DNA from 3 places in the Pseudoalteromonas sp. 1_2015MBL_MicDiv genome. Region 3 is predicted to be linked to each of the others. Evidence: predicted binding sites of a transcription regulator. Region 3 holds the regulator's gene; each other region holds the start of a gene.

Region 1 (7,571 bases), 1.5 Mb from region 3:
TGGGGAGGAGCGACGCTTTTATCAAACACGCATCGTCCTTTACTAAAAGGAATTGAGCGAGCAGATTCAATTACCATTGATGCACATAAACAAATGTATGTACCCATGGGCGCTGGTTTAGTTTTATTTAAAGACCCCGCTGCAACTGATGCAATAGAGCACCATGCTGAGTATATATTACGTAAAGGTTCAAAAGACTTAGGTAGTCACTCGCTTGAAGGTAGTCGCCCAGGTATGGCGATGTTAGTACATGCTTGCTTACGTGTTATTGGTCGTAAAGGCTACGAGATGTTAATCGATCGTAGTATAAAAAAAGCACATTATTTTGCTGGTTTAATTAAAGCAGATGAAGATTTCGAACTTATTTCAGAGCCTGAGCTGTGTTTACTAACGTATCGTTATGTACCTAAACAGATTAAGCAGGCAATAAAAGATGCTGATGCAACAACACGTTTAGACATTTTTGCATCACTTAATCGTTTTACTGCGAGTATGCAAAAGCGTCAGCGGGAGTCTGGTCGCTCGTTTGTATCACGTACACGCCTAACGCCATCTAAATACGATAATCAACCTACTGTTGTATTTAGAGTGGTCCTTGCAAACCCACTTACATCAGGCGCTATTTTAAAAGATATTTTAGCCGAGCAAAAAGAACTAGCTAAAACAGATCCTGTATTTAAAAAGTACCTCAGTAAGTATATGTAGCTAATAGGGTGTAATTTAAAACAAGAAGACGCTTAATTGCGTCTTTTTTTTACTTGGTTACTTAATAAACTTGAGGGATTAAACCTAACGCTAATTTCTTATTTACAACTGTATGAACACAGGAGTAATACCAATCTGCTTAAGTATAGGGTCTATTTAACGTTAAGGAAATTACGCTAGAACTAGGCAAAAAATTTTGTATCTAGTTGCTCTAAATAATTATTTTCTGTTGTCATCGATAAGATTTTTTTACCTCAAAATAGGGCACTTAATTAAGTTAATTGATATTAAAACAACTGGCTTTAATAATGTTACTGATAATTTTTTGTGACGGTTTTATTTTTTCCATTGCTAAAAACTCATCAGGCTGATGGGCTTGATTTATTGAGCCCGGCCCCATAACGATTGTTTCACACCCTAATTGCTGAATAAAAGGTGCTTCAGTACAGTAATTAACAGCTATTGCTTTTTGCCCTGCTATTTTTTCAGCTAATATCACTAAAGCACTGTCGGTGTTGCCAGTAAAGGCTGGTATTGGCTCGTGTAAATCAATTACGCTGACCGCATTGGGGTATTGTTGATTTATCTCTTTCGTTGCATCAAGTATTAATGCTTGTAACTCTTTTACACTCAAACCTGGTAATGGGCGCATATCTATATGCATTTCGCAGCAAGCACAAATTCGGTTAGCGTTGTCGCCGCCATGAATATTACCAAAATTTAATGTTGGGTAAGGTATTTCAAAGTGGCTTAATGAATACTTATGCTTTAACTGCTCTTTTAAGAACAATAATTTTGAAGTCACTTTATGCATGATTTCTATGGCGTTGAGACCACGTTCGGGATCAGAGCTATGACCTGAGCGTCCAATTACTCTAATCGCTGTACTCATATGTCCTTTATGTGTAAATACCGGTGTCATATCAGTAGGTTCACCAATTATACATCGCGCAGGTTTTAAATTTGGGTGCTTACATATTTGCTGCGCACCTGCCATTGTGGTTTCTTCGTCGGCAGTGGCGAGTATTAAGATAGGCTGGGTTTGCTGCTTTTCATCAAGTTCACTAATTGCTTGTAATACAAACGCAAAAAAACCTTTCATATCAATGCTACCGAGCCCATATAATTTATTGTCGAGTTCGGTAAGTTTAAACGGATTATGATTCCAGCGACTATCATCAAACGGGACAGTATCGGTGTGGCCCGCGAGCATTAATCCACCATCTCCTTTGCCACGTTTAGCTAATAAGTTATAGCGACCTTTACCTCCTTCTAATTCAATGATTTCACATGTAAAGCCAAGTGTTTCGCACCACCTCGCAAGTAGTTCAATTACGCTTTTATTACTCATACACTGACTATCTTCAATTGCACTGATAGACGGAGCTGCAATCAATTGTTGATACATAGAAATAAACGATGGCAAAGGCATAAAAAAATCCAAAATAAGTATTCAATTTAATTGCATAACAATATAAAAGTATTTATGATGAATATCAATTCACTTTTTAAGCATAAATATATTAAAGTAACGTTATGGAAACAATGCGACGATAATCAAAATTCATTAATAAAAGGCTAAATTAGCGCCAAGGCTAGTTTAAGCGAACAAGATAGACAAGTAACAACTAATTTTAAGATAACGAGTAACAAATGAATGTAGTGATTATTGGCGCAAGCGGTTACAGCGGCGCAGAGTTAGCAAGTTTAGTTGCTAAACACCCAAACTTAACTTTAGCGGGTTGTTATGTATCAGAAGGTAGCTTAGATAAAAATAAATTGCTAAGTGATTTATATCCTGAACATCTAGGCTTGCTCGACTTACCATTACTCCCTCTTGGTGAATCAGCTTTTGATGACATTCAAACTAGTGCTTACTATGTGTGCTTATGTACAGACCATAAAGTGAGTGTTGATTTAGCACCGCGTTTTTTAGCAATGGGTAAAAAGGTATTTGATTTATCTGGTGGCTATCGCCTTGCAAGCAATGATGATTACGTTACATATTATGGTTTTGAGCATCAATATCCAGAGCTTTTAAATGAAGCGGCTTACGGTCTAGCTGAGTGGAACCATGATGCTATCGCTAATGCAAAGCTAATTGCTGTTGCAGGTTGTTACCCAACAGCAGCGCTTAATGCGCTAAAACCGCTTAAGCAAGCAGGCTTATTGAGCAGCGAAAGTATTATTATTAATGCGGTTTCGGGCGTTACAGGCGCAGGGCGTAAAGCCAGTGTAGGAACGCATTTTTGTGAAGTGTCGCTTGCACCTTATGGTTTGTTTAACCATCGCCACGGCCCTGAAATTGAACAACACCTTGGCCACAAAGTGTTATTTACACCGCATCTAGGTAATTTTCCACGTGGTATTTTAGAAACTATTTATGTACAGCTTAAGCCAGGCGTTACCAAGGAAAACGTTGCATCGGCTTATCAAGTACTTGCGAGCGAGCCATTAATTCGTTTATTAGGCGATAAAATACCGTCAATTAAAGGTGTAGCTAAGCAGCCATTTGTTGATATTGGCTGGCAGCAACAAGGTACGCAGTTAATTGTGATGTCTGCTATTGATAACTTATTAAAAGGCGCTGCTGGACAAGCTTTGCAGTGTATTAATATTTCTATGAATTTAGATCATACCACTGGTTTAAAAGGAGCGTTTTAAATGAGTAAAAAAACGTGGGTAATTAAGCTCGGTGGTGCAGTACTTAATACAGAAAATGCAGCAAAAGCATTGTTTGATGTACTTAATGAGCAACAAAATGCTCAGTTTGTAATTGTACACGGTGGCGGTGCACTTGTTGATACTTGGCTAAAAGAAGCTGGTTTTGCCAGTGCTAAGCACCAAGGTTTGCGTATCAGCCCTGCAGAGCAAATGCCTTACATCGTAGGTGCACTAGCAGGTTGTGCCAATAAACAATTAATGACTCAGGCTATTAGTGCAGGGCATAAACCGGTTGGGTTAAGTTTGTATGAAGCGGGTGTTACTGCTACTCAAAAGTTAAAAGCACTTTGTTTAGTAGGTAAATGCACAAGTAACGATGATTCTATTATTAACGATTTACTTGAAATTGGCAGGCTACCGATCGTTAGCTCTATCGGTTTTGATGAGCAAGGCCTTTGGTATAACGTAAATGCTGATGAAGCTGCAGCGGCTATTGCTAGTAATTTAAACGCAGAACTTATTTTTATGACTGATGTAGAAGCGGTGCTTGACGCAAATAAGCAGCCCTTACATCAACTTGACACAAAACACATTGATACTTTAATAGATGAAGGAGTAATTGTGGGCGGGATGGAGGTCAAAGTTAAGACCAGCCTTCACGCTGCCCAACATTTACGACGCGGTGTGTATATTTCCAGCTGGCAAAAGCCAGAAAATTTAACTGACTTGCTTGAAGGCAAGCATGTCGGAACTAAAATTACACCATAGGTTTATTATGTTTAAGAATTTTTTAACCGGTTTAGAATTAGACCAAGAAGGCGCACTTAATTTATTAAAGTTAGCGCAAGACATTAAAGTAAAACCAGAGAAATACAGCCAAGTATTAGCTGGTAAATCGGTTGTAACGTTATTTGAAAAACAAAGTTTACGTACGCGTTTATCATTTGATATAGGTATTAATCGCCTGGGCGGTCACGCGGTTTATTTAGATCAGCAAAATGGCGCTATGGGTGCACGCGAATCAATTAAAGATTTCGCTCTTAATATTTCAACATGGGCTGACGGGATTGTAGCGCGTGTTAATCAACACAGTACGTTAACTACATTAGGTGAATATTCATCGGTACCGGTGGTTAATAGTTTGTGTGATTTGTACCATCCGTGCCAAGCACTCGCTGATTTTTTAACGCTTCAAGAAGTACATGGCGATGTAAGTGAGCTTAAAGTTGCTTACTTAGGTGAAGGTAATAACGTAACTCATTCATTGATGTTGTTAGCAGCTACACTAGGTACAGATTTTGTAGCTGTAACACCAAAAGGGTGCTCACCAGATTCACAAATACTTAAAAAAGCAGAGCAGATTGCAGCAATGAACGGTGCATCAGTTATGGTGAGTGATCGCGTTGAAGCTGCTGTTGGCGCAAATGTTGTTTACGCAGATACTTGGGTATCAATGGGTAATACAACACCAATTGAGCAAGTTAAAGCCAAGTATATGCCATATCAGCTAAATCAGGCATTGCTAGATCAAACCGGTGCTACGACGGTATTACACTGCCAACCGGCGCACCGTGAATTTGAAATTACCTCAGAGGTAATGGATGGTCCAGCATCTAAAATTATTCAACAAGCAGAGAATCGTATGCACGCGCAAAATGCTCTGCTAGTTACATTATTAAATCCAAATTTTGTTAAGGAACACCTATGAGTTCAATTAAAAAAGTCGTTTTAGCCTATTCAGGTGGTCTTGATACGTCGGCTATCGTGCCATGGTTAAAAGAAAACTACGGCTGTGAAGTAATCGCGTTTGTTGCAGATGTAGGTCAAGGCGCAGAAGAACTTGAAGGCGTAGAAGCTAAAGCAATTGCCTCTGGTGCATCTGAATGTTATGTAGTTGACTTAAAAGATGAAATGGTAAGTGATTACATTTACCCAACACTTAAAACGGGCTCAATTTATGAAGGCACTTATTTATTAGGTACCTCTATGGCGCGCCCAATTATAGCTAAAGCGCAAGTTGAAATAGCGCGTAAAGTAGGTGCCGATGCACTTTCTCATGGTTGTACTGGTAAAGGTAATGACCAAGTTCGTTTTGAATCATGCTTTGCAGCACTCGCACCTGATTTAAAAGTAATTGCGCCATGGCGTGAGTGGGACTTATCGAGCCGTGAGTCATTACTTGATTACTTGGCGGAGCGTGACATTCCGTGCTCAGCATCAGCGACAAAAATTTACAGCCGTGATGCTAACGCATGGCATATTTCACACGAAGGTGGCGAGCTTGAAGACCCATGGTGTCAACCAACTGAGCAAGTATGGACATGGACTAATTCTCCAGAGCAAGCACCAGATAAATCAGAACTCGTAACTTTAAAAGTTGTTGAAGGCGAAGTGGTTGCTGTAAATGGCGAAGAACTTAAACCATATGACTGTTTAGTTAAATTAAACGATATTGCATCACCTCATGGTGTTGGTCGTGTTGATATTGTAGAAAACCGTTTGGTAGGCATGAAGTCACGCGGTTGCTACGAAACGCCCGGCGGTACAGTTATCATGGCAGCACTTCAAGCAATTGACGAGCTAGTGCTTGATAAAGCAAGCCGTAAATGGAAAGAAGTGCTGGGTGGTGAATTTTCGCATTTAGTATATGACGGCCGCTGGTTTACACCACTTAAAGATTCTATTTTAGCCGGTGCAGAAGCGCTTTCTAAAGTGGCAACAGGTGAAGTCGTACTTAAATTATATAAAGGTCAAGTAACTGCGGTTCAAAAGCAGTCGCCAAATAGTTTATATAGCGAAGCATTTGCCACATTTGGTGAAGATGATGTGTATGACCAATCACACGCTGAAGGCTTTATTCGTTTATTCTCGCTTTCAAGCAGAATTTCAGCACTCGCTAAAAAGTAAATTATTACGCCCCTGTAAAAGGGGCAATACAGGGTTTGGAGATATTTCATGGCATTATGGGGCGGACGTTTTTCTACGGGTCCAGATGAGGCGTTTAAGCAATTTAACGACTCTCTTCCCTTCGATTATCAGTTAGCAGAGCAAGATATTATCGGCTCTGTGGCATGGGCTGGCGCACTTGAGCAAGTTAATGTGTTATCGAGTGATGAGCACAAAGAACTCGTTGCAGCATTGTATGAGTTACTTGAAGAAGTAAAAGCTGATCCACTCGCTGTAGCTACATCGGGCGCAGAGGATATTCACTCGCATGTTGAAGCTGCATTAATCGAAAAAGTAGGTGATTTAGCTAAAAAATTACATACAGGCCGAAGCCGTAATGATCAAGTCGCAACAGACTTTAGATTATGGTGCCGTGATACCGCTGAGCATATTTTAAAAGCAATTGAGCAACTTAAAGGCGAGTTTGTATCTTTAGCTGAGCGTGAACTTGGTACTATATTGCCCGGTTATACTCATTTACAGCGAGCACAGCCAGTATTATTTAGCCACTGGTGTATGGCTTACGTAGAAATGCTAGAGCGTGATGAAAGTCGCTTGCAAGACGCGAAAGCGCGCATGAATTTTTGCCCACTAGGAAGTGGTGCATTAGCCGGTACTGCTTACCCAATTGATCGTCAAGCACTTGCGCAAGGTTTGGGTTTTACTGGTGCGACTAAAAATAGTCTTGATGGCGTCTCTGATCGCGATTTTGTTGTAGAGTTATTAAGCTGTGCATCGATTTCGATGATTCACTTATCGCGTATGTCAGAAGATTTAATATTTTATAACTCGGGTGAAGCTGGTTTTATAGAGCTTGCAGATAACGTGACATCGGGCTCATCGCTTATGCCACAGAAAAAGAACCCTGATGCATTAGAACTTATCCGTGGTAAAACGGGTCGTGTATTTGGCGCGTTTAGTGCGATGATGATGACCTTAAAAGCACTCCCTCTTGCTTACAACAAAGACATGCAAGAAGATAAAGAAGGTATATTTGACGCTATGCCAACATGGCTTGCGTGTATTCATATGGCACAAGCTTGTATTAAGGGCGTTAAGGTAAGAGGAGATCGTACACTTGCTGCTGCTAAAGGCGGTCATGCTAATGCAACAGAGCTTGCTGATTATCTCGTCGCAAGAGGCGTACCTTTTAGAGAGGGGCACCACATTGTAGGCGTCCTTGTTCAGCTTGCTATTAGCGAAAATAAAACGCTAGAAGAGCTTTCGCTTGAGCAATACAAATCAGTTAATGATGT
Region 2 (7,571 bases), 1.9 Mb from region 3:
CACGTAGCGTAGCAATCGGACGATTATTAACGAGTTTTGCATACTCACTGTAATCGCTGTATTCACCAGAACGAACTGCTTTTTGTAGGGTTTGGATTACATCCGGATTATAAGCATGATATTCGCCACCATGAACATACTTAAACAAACCGCCGTGGCTTAATAATTTACGTTTACTTAAAGCAAGTTTATGTAGGCTCTGTTGATCGTCATCAAAATCGGTAAAACAGGCACCCTGTATACGACTTGCCACTCCTTTAAAACACATTTGTACAATAGCATCAGATAAACCAACCGCTTCAAACAACATTGAGCAACGATATGACGCAACCGTACTTATGCCCATTTTAGACATGATTTTATATAAGCCCTTGTTAATGGCTTTACGATAAGCAAGCGTTACTTCGCAATACGACTTATCAATAATTTTATTGTCGCTCATTGCAACTAACGATTCATACGCAAGGTATGGATAAATGGCAGTTGCACCAAAACCTAATAAAACTGCAAATTGGTGTGCATCGCGCACACTACCAGTTTCAATAATGATGTTCGATTCACAACGAAGATTATTATCAACAAGACGATTTTGCACCGCGCCCACAGCCATAGCTGCTGGAATAGGTAAATTCGTTTCATCAAAGTTGCGGTCTGTTAGAACAAGCATAATACAGCCCGATGCTGCTTTTTTCTGCGCAATATCACAAATTCGCGATACTGCTTTTTCCAATCCTTCTTCAACTGTATACGTAATATCAATTTTACAGTAGCTGTAATGTGCTTCATCAGCATTTAATAATTGCTGCATGTCTGCGTACATTAAAATTGGCGTATCAAACTGTAGGCGCTTAGCGTGGCCTGTTGTTTCGTTAAATACATTTTGCTCACTACCAATACATGTCGCAAGTGACATTACATGATTTTCACGCAGTGGATCGATAGGTGGGTTTGTTACTTGCGCAAATTTTTGGCGGAAGTAATCATAAAGTGAACGATGCCCTTCACTAAGCACAGCAAATGGCGTGTCATCACCCATTGAGCCTGTTGCTTCTTGGCCGTTTTCACCCATTACACGAATAACGCTATCAAGCTCTTCGTTGGTATAACCAAACATTTTTTGATATTTAGCTAGCGTTTCATTATCAAAAGAACGATTACCGGCATCTTGCTCAGTAAGTTCTTCAAATGGAACTAAACGTTTAACGTTTTCTTCAAGCCATGACTTGTAAGGATGGCGAGATTTTAAATCTTGATCGATTTCATCCGAGTGCCAAATTTTGCCAAGCTTAGTATCAATAACTAATAATTCACCTGGACCAACACGACCTTTCTCAACTACTTCATCAGCAGTGTAATCCCAAATACCCACTTCTGATGCAAGCGTAATAAAGCCATCTTGTGTAATTACATAACGTGCTGGGCGGAGTCCATTACGGTCAAGGTTACACGCCGCAAAACGACCATCCGACATTACAATACCTGCCGGACCATCCCATGGTTCCATATGCATAGAGTTAAAGTCGTAAAATGCACGTAGATCATCGTCCATTGCACGGTTTTTTTGCCATGCAGGTGGAACGAGCATACGCATCGCACGGAATAAATCCATGCCGCCAGCTAAAAACAGTTCAAGCATATTATCTAAGCTTGATGAATCAGAACCAGTTTCGTTTACAAACGGTGCCGCTGTTTGTAAATCAGGAATAAGTGGTGACGCAAACTTATAAGAACGCGCACGTGCCCATTGGCGGTTACCTTCAATGGTATTAATTTCACCATTGTGTGCTAAATAACGAAAAGGTTGAGCAAGAGGCCAACGCGGTTGAGTATTAGTAGAAAAGCGCTGATGGAAAACACAAATCGCACTGGTCATACGAATATCAGCTAAATCTAGGTAAAAGTTAGGTAAATCTGCAGGCATCATAAGGCCTTTATAGATAGTAACTAATCCAGATAAGCTTGCAATATAAAAAGCTTCATCATCAACAATACGCTTTTCAGCGCGACGACGCGCTACATATAAGCGCCGCTCTAAATCTTTAGAGCGCCAACCTTCTGGCGCACTAACAAAAATTTGTTCAAACCCAGGTAATTGTTGTACTGCTATAGGACCTAACATTGATGGGTCGGTTGGCACTACGCGCCAACCTAAAATATTTAGCGTTTCTTTTTCTAATTCTTCGCTAAGTATTTTTTTTGCAGCTTGTGCTAAAACAGGGTCTGAATTTAAAAAAATCATACCTACGGCATAATTTTTACCTAAGTGCCAATTGTTCTCAGCCGCAATAGCACGAAAAAAGCTATCTGGTTTTTGTAATAATAAACCACAGCCATCGCCTGTTTTACCATCGGCAGATATACCGCCACGGTGCTGCATGCGATCAAGCCCCGTAATAGCAGTACGAATAAGCCTATGACTAGCTTGACCATTAACTTGGGCTATTAAGCCAAAGCCACAATTTTCTTTTTCTAATTTTGAGTCGTATAACATAGACCCCTCCCCTTGCTGCACTGTTAGCGTGGATGAACTGCTCGACGATTTGCTAACAGACGGACAAAACTAGCCTCTATCGTAAATAGAGTCAATAGCATTTTGAATACATATTCACATTCTTGAATATTTCTCACTTCATAGCAAGATTTCTTTTTCATCATTATTTTTAACATTTAGTCGTATATTAGGCGTTATTTTTTCATGACACTGGTGTCAAGTTTAACATTTTGTAAAAACAACCAAGTCAAAAGCTACAGCTTACGTAAACGTAAAGCCCTCATTCAGTGAATAAATATTCAACATACACCGATAAAGTTAGTTAACATTTAGATAGTTTTGTGTTATTTCCGTAATTTTGAGGCTTAACCTCTCTGCTTTTTACTGGTCATTAGTATAGTTATTAATATTTGTGGCATTTTTAATCTCTTAATAGTGAATTTTTATTTACTAATGCGTCCACTGCGGACACTTTTATGTCCGCGGACATATAAAAAACACATAAAATAAATTTAATCATCTAATTACAGTAAGTTACGCTTTGGCATGCTAATCGTATAGAGCTATACACATTCGTTAAGTGGAATAATTATGTTTATGCTTAGTTTATTTTTGATATCTCCTATTGTCGCTATTTGCACCGCAGTTTTTTTTCTACTGTGTGAAAAATATATAAAAGCCGTGTAGGAGAGCCTAATGATGAAAGATACCAGCGCACAAGACGTACAAGTAAAGGCACCTATAAACTATAAAAAATACGCGATCATCACTGCGGTTATTTTCATTGCAGTCTCTACAATTGCTTATATTTTTTTAACAAGTCATAGCGCTAAAAGCTCTATTAGCCGCTCAAAAATACAGGTTGCCAAAGTACACGTTAAAGCGCTCATTCGAGACATTGCCGCCAGTGGTAAAATTGTTGCTGCTAATGCTCCTAAAATATACAGCCCAGAACGTGGTTTTATAGATTTAAAAGTAAAGGCTGGCGATACAGTAAAGCAAGGGGGCATACTTGCTCTGCTGCAAAGCCCTGAGTTAACTAACGAATTAAAGCAACAGGAGTCTGTACTTAAACGACTACAAGGCGAGCAGCAAAGGCAGCATTTGCAAGCAAGACGCCAAACACTCACTTTAAATAAAACACTTGATATGGCACAAGTTGAGCTTAACGCCGCTGAGCGCGAAAATCGCCGGGCGCAGTTATCAATACAAAAGCACTTAATTAGCCAAATTGATCTTGAAAAAGCAGTTGATGATTTATCACGTGCAAAGCTCACATATAAGCATGCACAACAAGAGGTATTACTTGCAAAAGACACGCTCGCCTTTGAACTACAAGCAGCTAAAAGTGATGTAACCCGCCAGCAACTTATTGTTGATGATTTAATCAGAAAAGTAAGCAACCTATCTATTAAAGCTACCGTTACTGGGATCGTGGGTAACCTACTTGTGCAACAAAAAGCCGCAGTGACGCAAAGCCAACCTCTTATGACACTCGTCGACTTAAGTAATTTCGAAGCGGAACTTCAAGTACCTGAAAGTTACGCCAACGAATTAGGACTCGGTATGGAAGTAGAGCTTAAGTTAGGCAATGAAACAGTGATGGGGAATTTATCCGCCATATCACCAGAAGTTAATAATCGTGAAGTAACAGCACGCGTCCGATTTAAAGGTGTTACTAACAACATTCGTCAGAACCAACGCTTAACTGCACGTATTTTACTCGACAACCGAGAAGGTGTAATGCAAGTAAAGCGTGGTGCATTTATGCAGCAAGGCGGAATTATAGCTTATAAAGTCGATGGCAATATCGCAAAGCGTATACCTATTACAATAGGCGCCACCAGCATTAATGCGGTTGAGCTTTTGAGCGGACTAAAAGAAAACGATGAAATTATTATTTCAAGCTACAGCGACTTTAAGCAAGCCGATACGATTTTATTAAATTAAACAGACGTTCTCAACCAACGCTAAAAATAATTAGGAACACCCATGTTACAAATGAACAATGTAAGTAAAGTATATCAAACAGAAATGGTACAAACCCACGCGCTTCGAGACTTTAACCTGCAAGTAAACGAAGGCGAATTTATTGCTGTTACCGGTCCTAGCGGCTCAGGAAAAACAACCTTTTTAAATATTGCAGGTATGCTCGAGCCTTTTAACGAAGGTGAATACCTGTTGGATGGTGTTAATGTTGGCAGCCTAAACGATAACCAACGTGCTGATTTACGTAATCAAAAAATTGGTTTTATCTTCCAAGGGTTCAATTTAATACCTGACTTAAACTTATATGAAAATATTGAAGTACCGCTACGTTATAGAGGTATTAAAGCCGCAGAGCGTAAACGTCGCATTGAAAAATGCTTAGAACAAGTTGGCCTTGCCTCTCGGGCAAAACATTTGCCACAGCAACTCTCTGGCGGACAGCAACAAAGAGTGGCAATAGCTCGTGCGCTTGCCGGTGAACCTCGTTTTTTACTTGCCGATGAGCCAACAGGTAACCTTGACAGCTTAATGGCTCGCCAAGTTATGGAGTTACTTGAGCAAATAAATCGCGACGGTGCCACTATTGTAATGGTAACGCATGATAGCGAATTAGCCCGCCGTGCTCCGCGTAATATTCAAGTAGTTGATGGGCAACTTGCCGACTTTACGCTTTATCAGGGCGCACAAACTATAAAAACAGCATCGGGGGTTTAACTAATGTTTATTCATTATTTAGATTTAAGTTGGCGTAGCTTCAAGCGCACCCCACTGGTTAGCTTTTTAATGGTACTTGCCATTGCGATAGGTATAGGCATAACAATGACCAGCCTTAGTGTTTATCACATGATGTCGGCCGATCCTATCCCAGAAAAAAGCAGCCAACTTTACAGTGTGCAATTACAAACAATGGACGATGGTAGTACGTGGTGGACAGAAGATAACACACCACTACAACTGACCTATCAAGATGCTGAGAACTTATTAAACGCACCCACGTCAGAGAAAAAAGTGGCTATGATGCGTACCGGCTTTTCAGTTTATTTAGATTCTGACAAAATAAAACCTTTTATTGGCAGTGCACGGATGACAACGCCTGACTTTTTTAGCATGTTTAATTTGTCATTTTTGTACGGTGGGGCTTGGAGCAAAGAGCAAGAAAACTCGGCTGCACCTGTGGTTGTTATTACCCAAGAGATAAACGATAAACTATTTGCAGGAAAAAACTCTGTCGGAGAACTGATTTACTTAGATGATGCAAGCTATCAAGTAGTGGGTGTTATTAACCATTGGCCTCTCAATATTAAATATTATGATTTAAATAACGGTGCATTTAATCAAGTAGAAGAGTTATTTATGCCCTTTAGCTTAATAAAGACAAAAGAGCTCGTAAGTTGGGGCAATAGCAATGGATGGAAGCACGAAAACACACCAACCTTTGCAGATAAACTGCAATCTGAGCAAGTATGGATCCAGTTTTGGGCAGAGCTAAATACGCTTGAACAAAAACAAGCCTATCAAAATTACTTATTAGCCTATATGCAGGAACAACAAAAACGTGGGCGATTTAATCGTAAAGAACTTGAGTATAAACTTCGCGATGTAAACCAATGGATGCAATACAATAACGTCGTCACCGAAGACAATAAAATTTTAGTGGGCCTGAGCTTTATGTTTTTAGGTGTCTGCTTAGCCAATATTTTAGGTTTACTTTTAGCCAAGTTTTTACGCAGAGCGCCAGAAGTAGGTGTAAGACGCGCATTAGGCGCTAGTAAAAGGCAAATATTTTTACAGCACTTAGTTGAGGTCGCCATGCTTGGCTTTATAGGTGGCATGCTAGGAATTGCACTAGCACAACTTGGCTTAATGGGCGTAGGGCAAAGCTATGACTACTATGAAAATTTAGCGACAATGGATTTAACCATGCTATTGAGCGCCCCATTGATTGCAATTACAACCTGCATTTTGGCTGGTTTGTACCCTGCTTGGCTAGTGTGTAAAACCAACCCTGCTATTTATCTTAAGAGCCAATAAGGAATGTCACAATGTTAGAAATAAAACCTATATTTAACGCCTTATGCCGCTCAAAGGTGGGCGCTGTATTACTGCTAATTCAAATTGCAATTACCACAGCCATAGTCAGTAATGCTGCATTTATCATTCAAGATAGAATTAGTTATTTAAACCAAGAAACGGGCTACCCTGAACAAGATATATTTAAGTTTAATGTAATGACCTTTGGTACTGATATTAACTTAAGTCAGCAGTTTGAGCTTGATGAAAGCATGCTTAGAAAAATGCCAGGCGTGGTCGATGCCGCATTAAGCAGTAGTATTCCACTATCAGGGAGTGGCAGCGCTTCGAGCTTTAATTTAAAACCTGCCCCACAAGAAGGCCTTAGTGTCAGGGCCGCTTATATTTTTATAGACGATCATGCTATTAATACCTACGGCGTTAACTTAATTGCAGGGCGAAACTTTACCGAAAATGAAGTGCTCGTTACAAACGAAATTACACAAAAGCGCACCAACGTCACTATAGTCACTAAAGCCCTACTTGATGAGCTCTATCCTGATGGAGATGGTTTAGGGAAAATAGTTTATTTTGGTGACCTACCACTTAAAGTTATTGGCGTGATCGGAAAAATGAAAGGCCCGTGGCTCAAAGACAGTAAACCAGATAATTTTGCATTTATTCCTTATATTAAAGCAGAAAGTTATACACAAGTTGCCGTTCGTACAGAGCCAGGTCAGCGAGCAACTGTAATGAAAGAAATAGAAAATGCCATGCTTGCAAATTACAGTAAGCGCGTTATTAATAACATTAAAGAACTTGATGAATTAAAAAATGAGTATACCGCTCAAGATCGCCTCATGATGCGCATGCTCATAGTATTAATCACTATTTTAGTGCTTATAACCGCTCTCGGTATTTTTGGCTTAACCTTATTTAATATCAGCAAACGCACTAAGCAAATTGGTACACGCAGAGCACTTGGCGCAAGAAAGTCCGCTATTGTTAGCTACTTCTTAGTAGAAAACGCACTAATTTGTAGCCTAGGTTTAGCCTTAGGTGCAATAACAGCAATACTGCT
Region 3 (7,571 bases):
AGATTTACCTGCGTTAGGAAGCCCTAGTAAGCCTACATCCGCTAATAGTAGCAACTCTAATTTTAAATTACGTACTTCGCCTTCAGTACCCAAGGTTTTTTGACGAGGTGCTCGGTTAGTACTTGATTTAAAACGTGCATTCCCCAAGCCGTGGAAACCACCTTTTGCAACCAAAATACGTTGACCATGTTGCGTTAAATCACCAAGTCCCTCTTGGGTATCAACATCCATGATGCGAGTGCCTACAGGCACCATAACAAATAAGTCATCGGCTTTTCGGCCTGTACAGTTACGGCTACGACCGTTAGTACCACGTTCAGCTCTATGGAAACGCTCAAACTGATAATCAATGAGGGTATTTAAGTTTTCATCAGCTTGTAGATAAACACTACCACCGTCTCCACCGTCACCGCCGTCTGGTCCACCATCTGGAACATATTTTTCACGACGGAAAGACACGATGCCGCTGCCACCGTCTCCAGCTTCTGCGCGAATTTCTACTTCATCTACAAACTTCATGATTACTCACTTTAGGGATTGGCTTGTTAATTTAACTATTATATACCGAAGCCAAGCTGATTGCAGGCTTGGCTTGGGTATATATTTTTTTCTTAAAACAAAAAACCCCGCAAAGGCGGGGTTTTTTAACTACCTTACTGATTACTCAGTTACGATAGTTACGTATTTACGGTTTAAAGGACCTTTCTGTTCAAACTGAACTTTACCATCTGCTTTTGCGAAGATAGTGTGGTCTTTACCGATACCTACGTTTGTACCAGGGTGGAAACGAGTTCCACGCTGACGAACAATGATGCTACCCGCTAGAACTGATTCGCCACCAAAACGCTTAACACCTAAGCGTTTGCTTTCTGAATCGCGACCGTTACGAGTACTACCAGCTGCTTTTTTATGTGCCATTTCTAAGTACCTCTAATTAAGCGCTAATGCTAGTGATTTTAACTTCAGTGAACCATTGACGATGGCCCATTTGCTTACGAGAATGCTTACGGCGTCTAAATTTAACAACCTTAATCTTCTCACCGCGACCATGTGAAACAACCTCAGCTGTTATCTTGCCACCGTTTACGAACGGTACACCGATCTCGATTTTCTCACCATCAGCAACTAAAAGTACTGAATCAAATTCTACTGCCGCACCAGTTTCAACGTCTAATTTTTCAAGACGAATCGTTTGACCTTCAGTCACACGATGCTGTTTACCACCACTTTGGAAAACCGCGTACATAATTAACTCCGTCTGTGCACCCTCAAATCGGTGCAACTAAAATATTCTTCGATAGGGCGCGAAGTTTACGCTAACGCGAAATAACTAGCAAGCCTATTTTGTAATTAAAATGAATAAAAAGTAGCTGCATTGAGAGTAATTCAATATTTCCCCCAGTTTATATTAATTGACCCTTTTGCCAAGTGCTTTTTAGCTGTTAAGCGAAATAAGTTAATGCGCTTAAATAGAGCTCTCGCTGTATAATATCTAAGCGCGACTCATATTGCATATTGGTTATCTATTAATCAGTTATCTCAACCAATTAAGCTCTTATTCAGTACTTTAATAGTGTTTTTTCAATCAATCGTCACAAAATATCGAGCTAGTGCATTTTTTGTTGTACAATCTGCGCCGTTCACACATAAAAATTGGCTCGGAGATCAATGGATATAAAAGCTATCCAGGCGTTAATCGAAAGCGATATGAATGACGTCAATCAACTTATACATGCGCAAATGCGCTCAGATGTGGCGTTAGTTAATCAGCTTGGTTTATATATAGTTAGCAGTGGCGGCAAACGTGTTCGTCCAATGCTCGCAATTTTAGCAGCCAAGGCGCTCGGTTATCAGGGTAAAGATCACATAACACTTGCAACAATTGTTGAGTTTATCCATACAGCAACGCTATTGCATGATGATGTTGTAGATGAATCAAACTTACGACGTGGCACGCCTACTGCAAATGCTGAATTTGGTAATGCTGCTAGCGTATTGGTTGGTGACTTTATTTATACTCGCTCATTTCAGCTTATGGTTGGCCTTGGAAAAATGCAGGTTATGCAAGTACTTGCCGATGCAACAAACATTATTGCTGAAGGTGAAGTATTGCAGCTGATGAACTGCAATGACCCAGATACGACTGAAGCCAGCTATATGCAGGTTATTTACTCTAAAACGGCTAAATTATTTGAAGCAGCTACAGGCCTTGCTGCCATTATTACTGAGCAAGACCAAGCGACACTCGACGCATTAAACTTATACGGTATGCATTTAGGCACCGCGTTTCAGTTAGTGGATGATGTACTCGATTACAATGCGGATGCTGAGCAGCTAGGTAAAAACATTGGCGATGATTTAGCTGAAGGCAAACCAACCCTTCCGCTTATTTATGCTATGCAACATGGTAGCGAGCAGCAAACGCAACTTATTCGTGATGCAATAGAGTACAGTAATGGTATGGAGCATTTAGAAGAAATTTTAACTGCACTAAAACAAACTAATGCGCTTGAGTTTACAATGCAAAAAGCAGAGCTTGAGGCCGAAAAAGCCATTGCCTGTTTAGACTTTTTAGCTGAGTCTGACTATAAGCAAGCACTTATAAGCCTTGCCCGTATTGCGGTTGACCGCGACCACTAGTTTTAACTAGTTACACAGTGTGACATTAATTCTGAGCAATAAAAAGCCTGCAAATGCAGGCTTTTTTGTTGCTTAAACCGGCTATTACGCCATGAAATCAACACCTTCTTTGATGTCTTTTTTCAATGTTTCAAGCATGTCATTTTTTGCTTTTGTTTCAAATGCGCTTAGTTCGCCGTAAGAAAGAATTTCTTCTACGCCGTTTTTACCTAAACGTACTGGATGTGCAAAGTACTCTGCATCGCCATTTTCAACAGCAACGTAAGCGTAATCTACAACTTCTTCACCTTGTAGGCCTTTAACTAAAGACATACAAAAACGCGCTGCAGCAGCACCCATAGATAGCGTAGCTGAACCACCGCCTGCTTTAGCATTTACAACTTCAGTACCCGCATTTTGAATACGTGGAGTAAGTGCAGCAACTTCTTCATCTGTGAAAGAAACACCTTCAACTTGAGAAAGTAGAGGCAGAATCGTTGTGCCTGAGTGACCACCAATTACTGGTACTTTTACAGTTGCTACGTCTACGCCTTTAAGTTCAGCAACAAATGCTTCTGAACGAATAACGTCAAGCGTAGTAATACCGAATACGCGTTTAGCGTCGTAAGTACCTGCTTTTTTGAATACTTCAGCAACAATTGGAACTGTGCCGTTTACTGGGTTAGTAATAATACCTACTAACGCTTTAGGACAGCTGGCAACAATGCCTTCTGCTAACGTTTTGATGATGCCAGCATTTACATTGAATAAATCAGCACGATCCATACCTGGTTTACGTGGCATACCCGCTGGGATAAGAACGATGTCAGAACCTTCAAGCGCTTTATTTAAATCGTCTGCGCCAAAGCCTGCAACTTTAACATCTGTTGGGATGTGAGAAAGGTCAACCGCAACACCTGGTACTACTGGTGCAACATCATAAAGTGATAATTCAGAGCCAGCTGGTAAGCCTGTTTTTAATAATAAAGACAACGCTTGGCCGATACCGCCTGCAGCACCTAATACAGCAACTTTCATTGGAATTCTCCGTCATTTGAGGTAGGAAATATTTGTGGCCCTTAAGATAATGAAATTAGCGACTAAAAACAAATTTATCCTGTCTATTTCAAGTATATTTTCGACCATAGTCGTAAACTTTTGTGATTTAACGCATCAAACTGGCAAGTTAACTAAACAACTGCTGCATAATTATTCATTATTGTGTAGAATTTGCAGCATAAATAACAAAAATGAATAAAGACTATGCAACCACAAGATAAACAAGAAGCACTGGTAAAAGCATTTAAATCGCTTTTAAAAGAAGAAAACTTTGGCTCTCAAGGCGAAATAGTTGATGCGTTAAAAGAGCAAGGCTTTGACAATATAAGCCAAAGTAAAGTATCACGCATGTTAAGTAAGTTTGGCGCTGTACGCACACGTAATGCCAAGCAAGAAATGGTTTACTGCTTACCTGCTGAAATGGGTGTACCTACGGCTAAAAGCCCATTACGCCAATTAGTAATCGACATTATGCACAACGAAATGATGATCATCATTCGTACCAGCCCAGGTGCGGCTCAGCTTATTGCTCGTTTATTAGATTCATTAGGTAAAGCAGATGGCGTACTAGGAACTATTGCCGGCGATGACACTATTTTTATCGCCCCGGCTAAAATATCTGAAATAGACGTGACACTTGAACGCGTTCGCATTTTATTTGATACGGTTTGATTATTAATCGTAATTAAATCTGTTTTAAAAATCCGACCGAAGGTGCAAAAAAAGCAGAACCCATATCGGCTTGAGTAAAATCAAGCCAGTGGTCGTAACAATCACCTTCGCCTAAACGGCTTTTAAGTATTTTTTCGAACGCGGTTCCTTTACATGCGCATGTAATTGATAACATTCCCTGCTCATACACATCGCCATAAGGCATGCTTTGATTTAATAGTAGCGGTTGCCCGTCTTCATCTTTTAGCTCACTACGCGAAGCATGGCTGGTTTCGATCGCGGGGGTAATTAGTGTGTTATCAAGGCGCGTACGACCCATTATTTGCTCTTGCTCACTTAATGATAAATGCTGCCACACAGTTAAGTCATGCTTATAACGTTGTACATGAATATAACTTCCTTGATCTTCAAAGCTACCCGGTTTATTTATTAGTGCCGTCGCACGCTTTTTTCTACCATGAGCAGAATCGCCACCATAAATAAAGCCATTAAAGTCTCGTCCATCTAAAAACCGAAAATTACGAACCTGCTCTACCAGCTCTACATCAGGAGCAAATAACTTTAATACTTGCAGGGCAAATAAATGGTTAACGTCTTCACGGTCAGAGCGAATTTGCACAAACAAATCACACGGTTGCACGCTCATTTGGTGATCGCTGTGATTTATATTAGGAAAGCTCTGTAATTCGCTTGGAATGTACTCAGGAAGGATATGTGGCCAATATTGCGCACCAATAGCGACCATACAAGAGAGCATTGACTCTGAAAACTGATCGCTAAATTCTTCTTCAATAGCGCTTACTTGCTTTAGTTTTACGCGTAACGATTCATCTTGACCATCAAACACATTAAAAAATAAGTGCAAACCGTGTAAGTTTGCTTCAGCACAAATCCCTGATTGCGCTTGCGCCATTGTTATTCCTTAGTTTTATAGATAAAAACACAGCGAATAACAAATTAATTATGATTCGAAAAAGTTCACCGTGTGAGGTTTTATTTTTATTATAACCTGCTCATTTTTTTCAAATGATTGGTCATATTGTGCAGCAACTTCAACTTCTTGCTCAGCAATAACGACTGTGTAAACATACGCTGAACCAATAAAGCGACTACTTAATATTGTAGCTCGTTCACAGTGTCTGTCACATAGATAATCACTTACCAATTCAATCTGGTGAGGACGAACATATATTTTCCCTACACTCGCTCTATGCTCATGTCCAATATATGATTTAACTAAGCCAAACGGTGTATTATATTCAGTTGTCGTTAATACTTCTGCCTCTAAGTATATGCCTTGACCCAGAAACTCTGCAACCTCCTTTGAGCTTGGAGCTGCAAAAAGCTGTTCTGGCGTGCCTTGTTGCGCAATTTTACCGCGATGCATAATGGCAAGTGTATCGGAAAAGGCAAATGCCTCTTCTTTTGAGTGCGTAACAAATACAGCAGAGACTTGTGTTGCCTTAATAATTCGACGTATATCGGCGATTAGTTCAAAGCGTACTTGTGTATCAATGTTTGAAAAAGGCTCATCAAGCAATAACAAACTAGGTTTATAAGCTAATGCGCGAGCAATCGCTACGCGTTGCTGCTGACCACCCGATAACTGATGAGGAAATCTATCGGCACAGCCAATTAAATGAACAAGCTTAAGCATCTCATCAACGCGTTGCTGCTTTTGGGCTTTACTCATTTTACTAAGCCCAAATGCGATATTATTTGCCACCGTTAAATGCGGAAACAATGCATAGTCTTGAAACATCATGCCGATGTTACGATGCTCAGGTGAGACAAATGATTGCTCATTACGCACTAATTTACCGTCTATAAAAATAGACCCTTGCTTGGCTTCAATTAAACCTGCAATGGCTTTTAATGTGGTTGTTTTACCGCAACCACTTGCACCGAGCAGACAAACAATTTCATCTTTGCCCACTGTTAAATCTAAATCGTGAATAACCTTTGTGCCGTTATAGTGATAGCTCACGCCTTGTAAAATTAAACTACTCATTTAACTACGTTGCTCCATAGAACGATTAATAAGATACAAAGGAATAAACCCGACAATAACAATAAATAATGCCGAAATTGAAGCAAGCTCTAACTGCTCGTCACTCACATACTGAAATACATGAGTTGCTAAGCTTTCAAAATTAAACGGTCTGAGCAATAACGCCGCAGGTAGCTCTTTCATGCACTCAATAAACACCAGTAATGCCGCCGTAAGTAGTCCACGGCGTAATAAAGGTAGATGTATTAAACGCAATGTTTGCCCTTGGCTTTTACCCATTGATTGACTTGCCATATCGAGTGATGGGCTAATGCGTAAAAAACTCGATTCTATCGCTCCGTGTGCGATGGCATAAAACCTAACAATGTAAGCAATAATAATAGTAAGAATACTGCCTGTAAGCAGTAAACCTATATCTAAATTATATGGTTCGAGCGCTTCATTGATGGTGTTTTCTAATAATGTAAGTGGTAATAAAACAGCAATAGCGAGCACTGTACCAGGCAATGCATAGCCCGTACTGGCTAAACGCCCAGGAATAAGCGGATACGTTTGCTTTGCAACACGCTGATAAAAAACCACAAAAATACTCAACGTAATGGTTATTACACTCACTATCCCTGCTACTTTTAAACTTTGCCAAGCATAGCTAAAAAACTCAATGTTCCACGCTTTATCAAAGTAGGTAATTGCGTAGTTTACGAGTACTGCAATGGGAATTAAAAAAGCGATAAGTAAAATAAAGCCACAAAATGCAGTTGCTAGCCAAGCCGACTTTCCTTTTAATACATAGAGAGATTCGCTATTTACACTTGATTGGCGCTCAAATACCGCTTGGTTACGGCGGCTAAAGCGTTCTGCCATTAATGCCAAAAATAAAAGTAAGAGCATTACACCCGATATTTTAGCGGCCGCTGTAAGCGAATAATAACCAAACCATGTATCGTATACGGCGGTCGTTAATGTGCTCACGGCAAAATAGCTGACGGTTGCAAAGTCAGCCATAGTTTCCATACTAATGAGTGCAAGAGCCGCAACAATTGCGCCGCGAGAGAGCACCAAACTTACTTTAAAAAAACTTTGTTTAGGAGATAGCCCCATTAATTGACTAGCTTGTACTAATTTGAATGACTGTTCGCGAAGGGCTGTTTTAAAAATTAAAAATAAATACGGGTAAAGTACCAAGGCAATCATAACGATAGCGCCAGGT

What was found. The regulator ArgR, encoded in region 3, controls arginine synthesis, uptake and breakdown. The targets are predictions, from matches to a motif close to ANTGAATANNTATTCANT.
Region 1: the regulator ArgR is predicted to act here: its motif matches at 2,194-2,211, upstream of argC (N-acetyl-gamma-glutamyl-phosphate reductase).
Region 2: the regulator ArgR is predicted to act here: its motif matches at 2,593-2,610, upstream of gltB (glutamate synthase large subunit).

What each region holds. Positions count from the first base shown of each region.
Region 1 covers NZ_CP012737.1:889,163-896,733, forward strand. Annotated here, with positions in the region: gene panP (pyridoxal-dependent aspartate 1-decarboxylase PanP) at 1-705, shown strand, start outside; gene argE (acetylornithine deacetylase) at 983-2,137, opposite strand; gene argC (N-acetyl-gamma-glutamyl-phosphate reductase) at 2,359-3,369, shown strand; gene argB (acetylglutamate kinase) at 3,370-4,137, shown strand; gene AOR04_RS03905 (ornithine carbamoyltransferase) at 4,145-5,077, shown strand; gene AOR04_RS03910 (argininosuccinate synthase) at 5,074-6,276, shown strand; gene argH (argininosuccinate lyase) at 6,325-7,571, shown strand, end outside.
Region 2 covers NZ_CP012737.1:1,496,569-1,504,139, reverse strand. Annotated here, with positions in the region: gene gltB (glutamate synthase large subunit) at 1-2,491, opposite strand, end outside; gene AOR04_RS06895 (efflux RND transporter periplasmic adaptor subunit) at 3,188-4,441, shown strand; gene AOR04_RS06890 (ABC transporter ATP-binding protein) at 4,484-5,194, shown strand; gene AOR04_RS06885 (ABC transporter permease) at 5,198-6,511, shown strand; gene AOR04_RS06880 (ABC transporter permease) at 6,523-7,571, shown strand, end outside.
Region 3 covers NZ_CP012737.1:3,386,002-3,393,572, forward strand. Annotated here, with positions in the region: gene cgtA (Obg family GTPase CgtA) at 1-519, opposite strand, end outside; gene rpmA (50S ribosomal protein L27) at 661-918, opposite strand; gene rplU (50S ribosomal protein L21) at 935-1,246, opposite strand; gene ispB (octaprenyl diphosphate synthase) at 1,669-2,640, shown strand; gene mdh (malate dehydrogenase) at 2,725-3,657, opposite strand; gene argR (transcriptional regulator ArgR) at 3,883-4,350, shown strand; gene AOR04_RS15250 (Dyp-type peroxidase) at 4,364-5,263, opposite strand; gene AOR04_RS15255 (ABC transporter ATP-binding protein) at 5,312-6,361, opposite strand; gene AOR04_RS15260 (ABC transporter permease) at 6,362-7,571, opposite strand, start outside.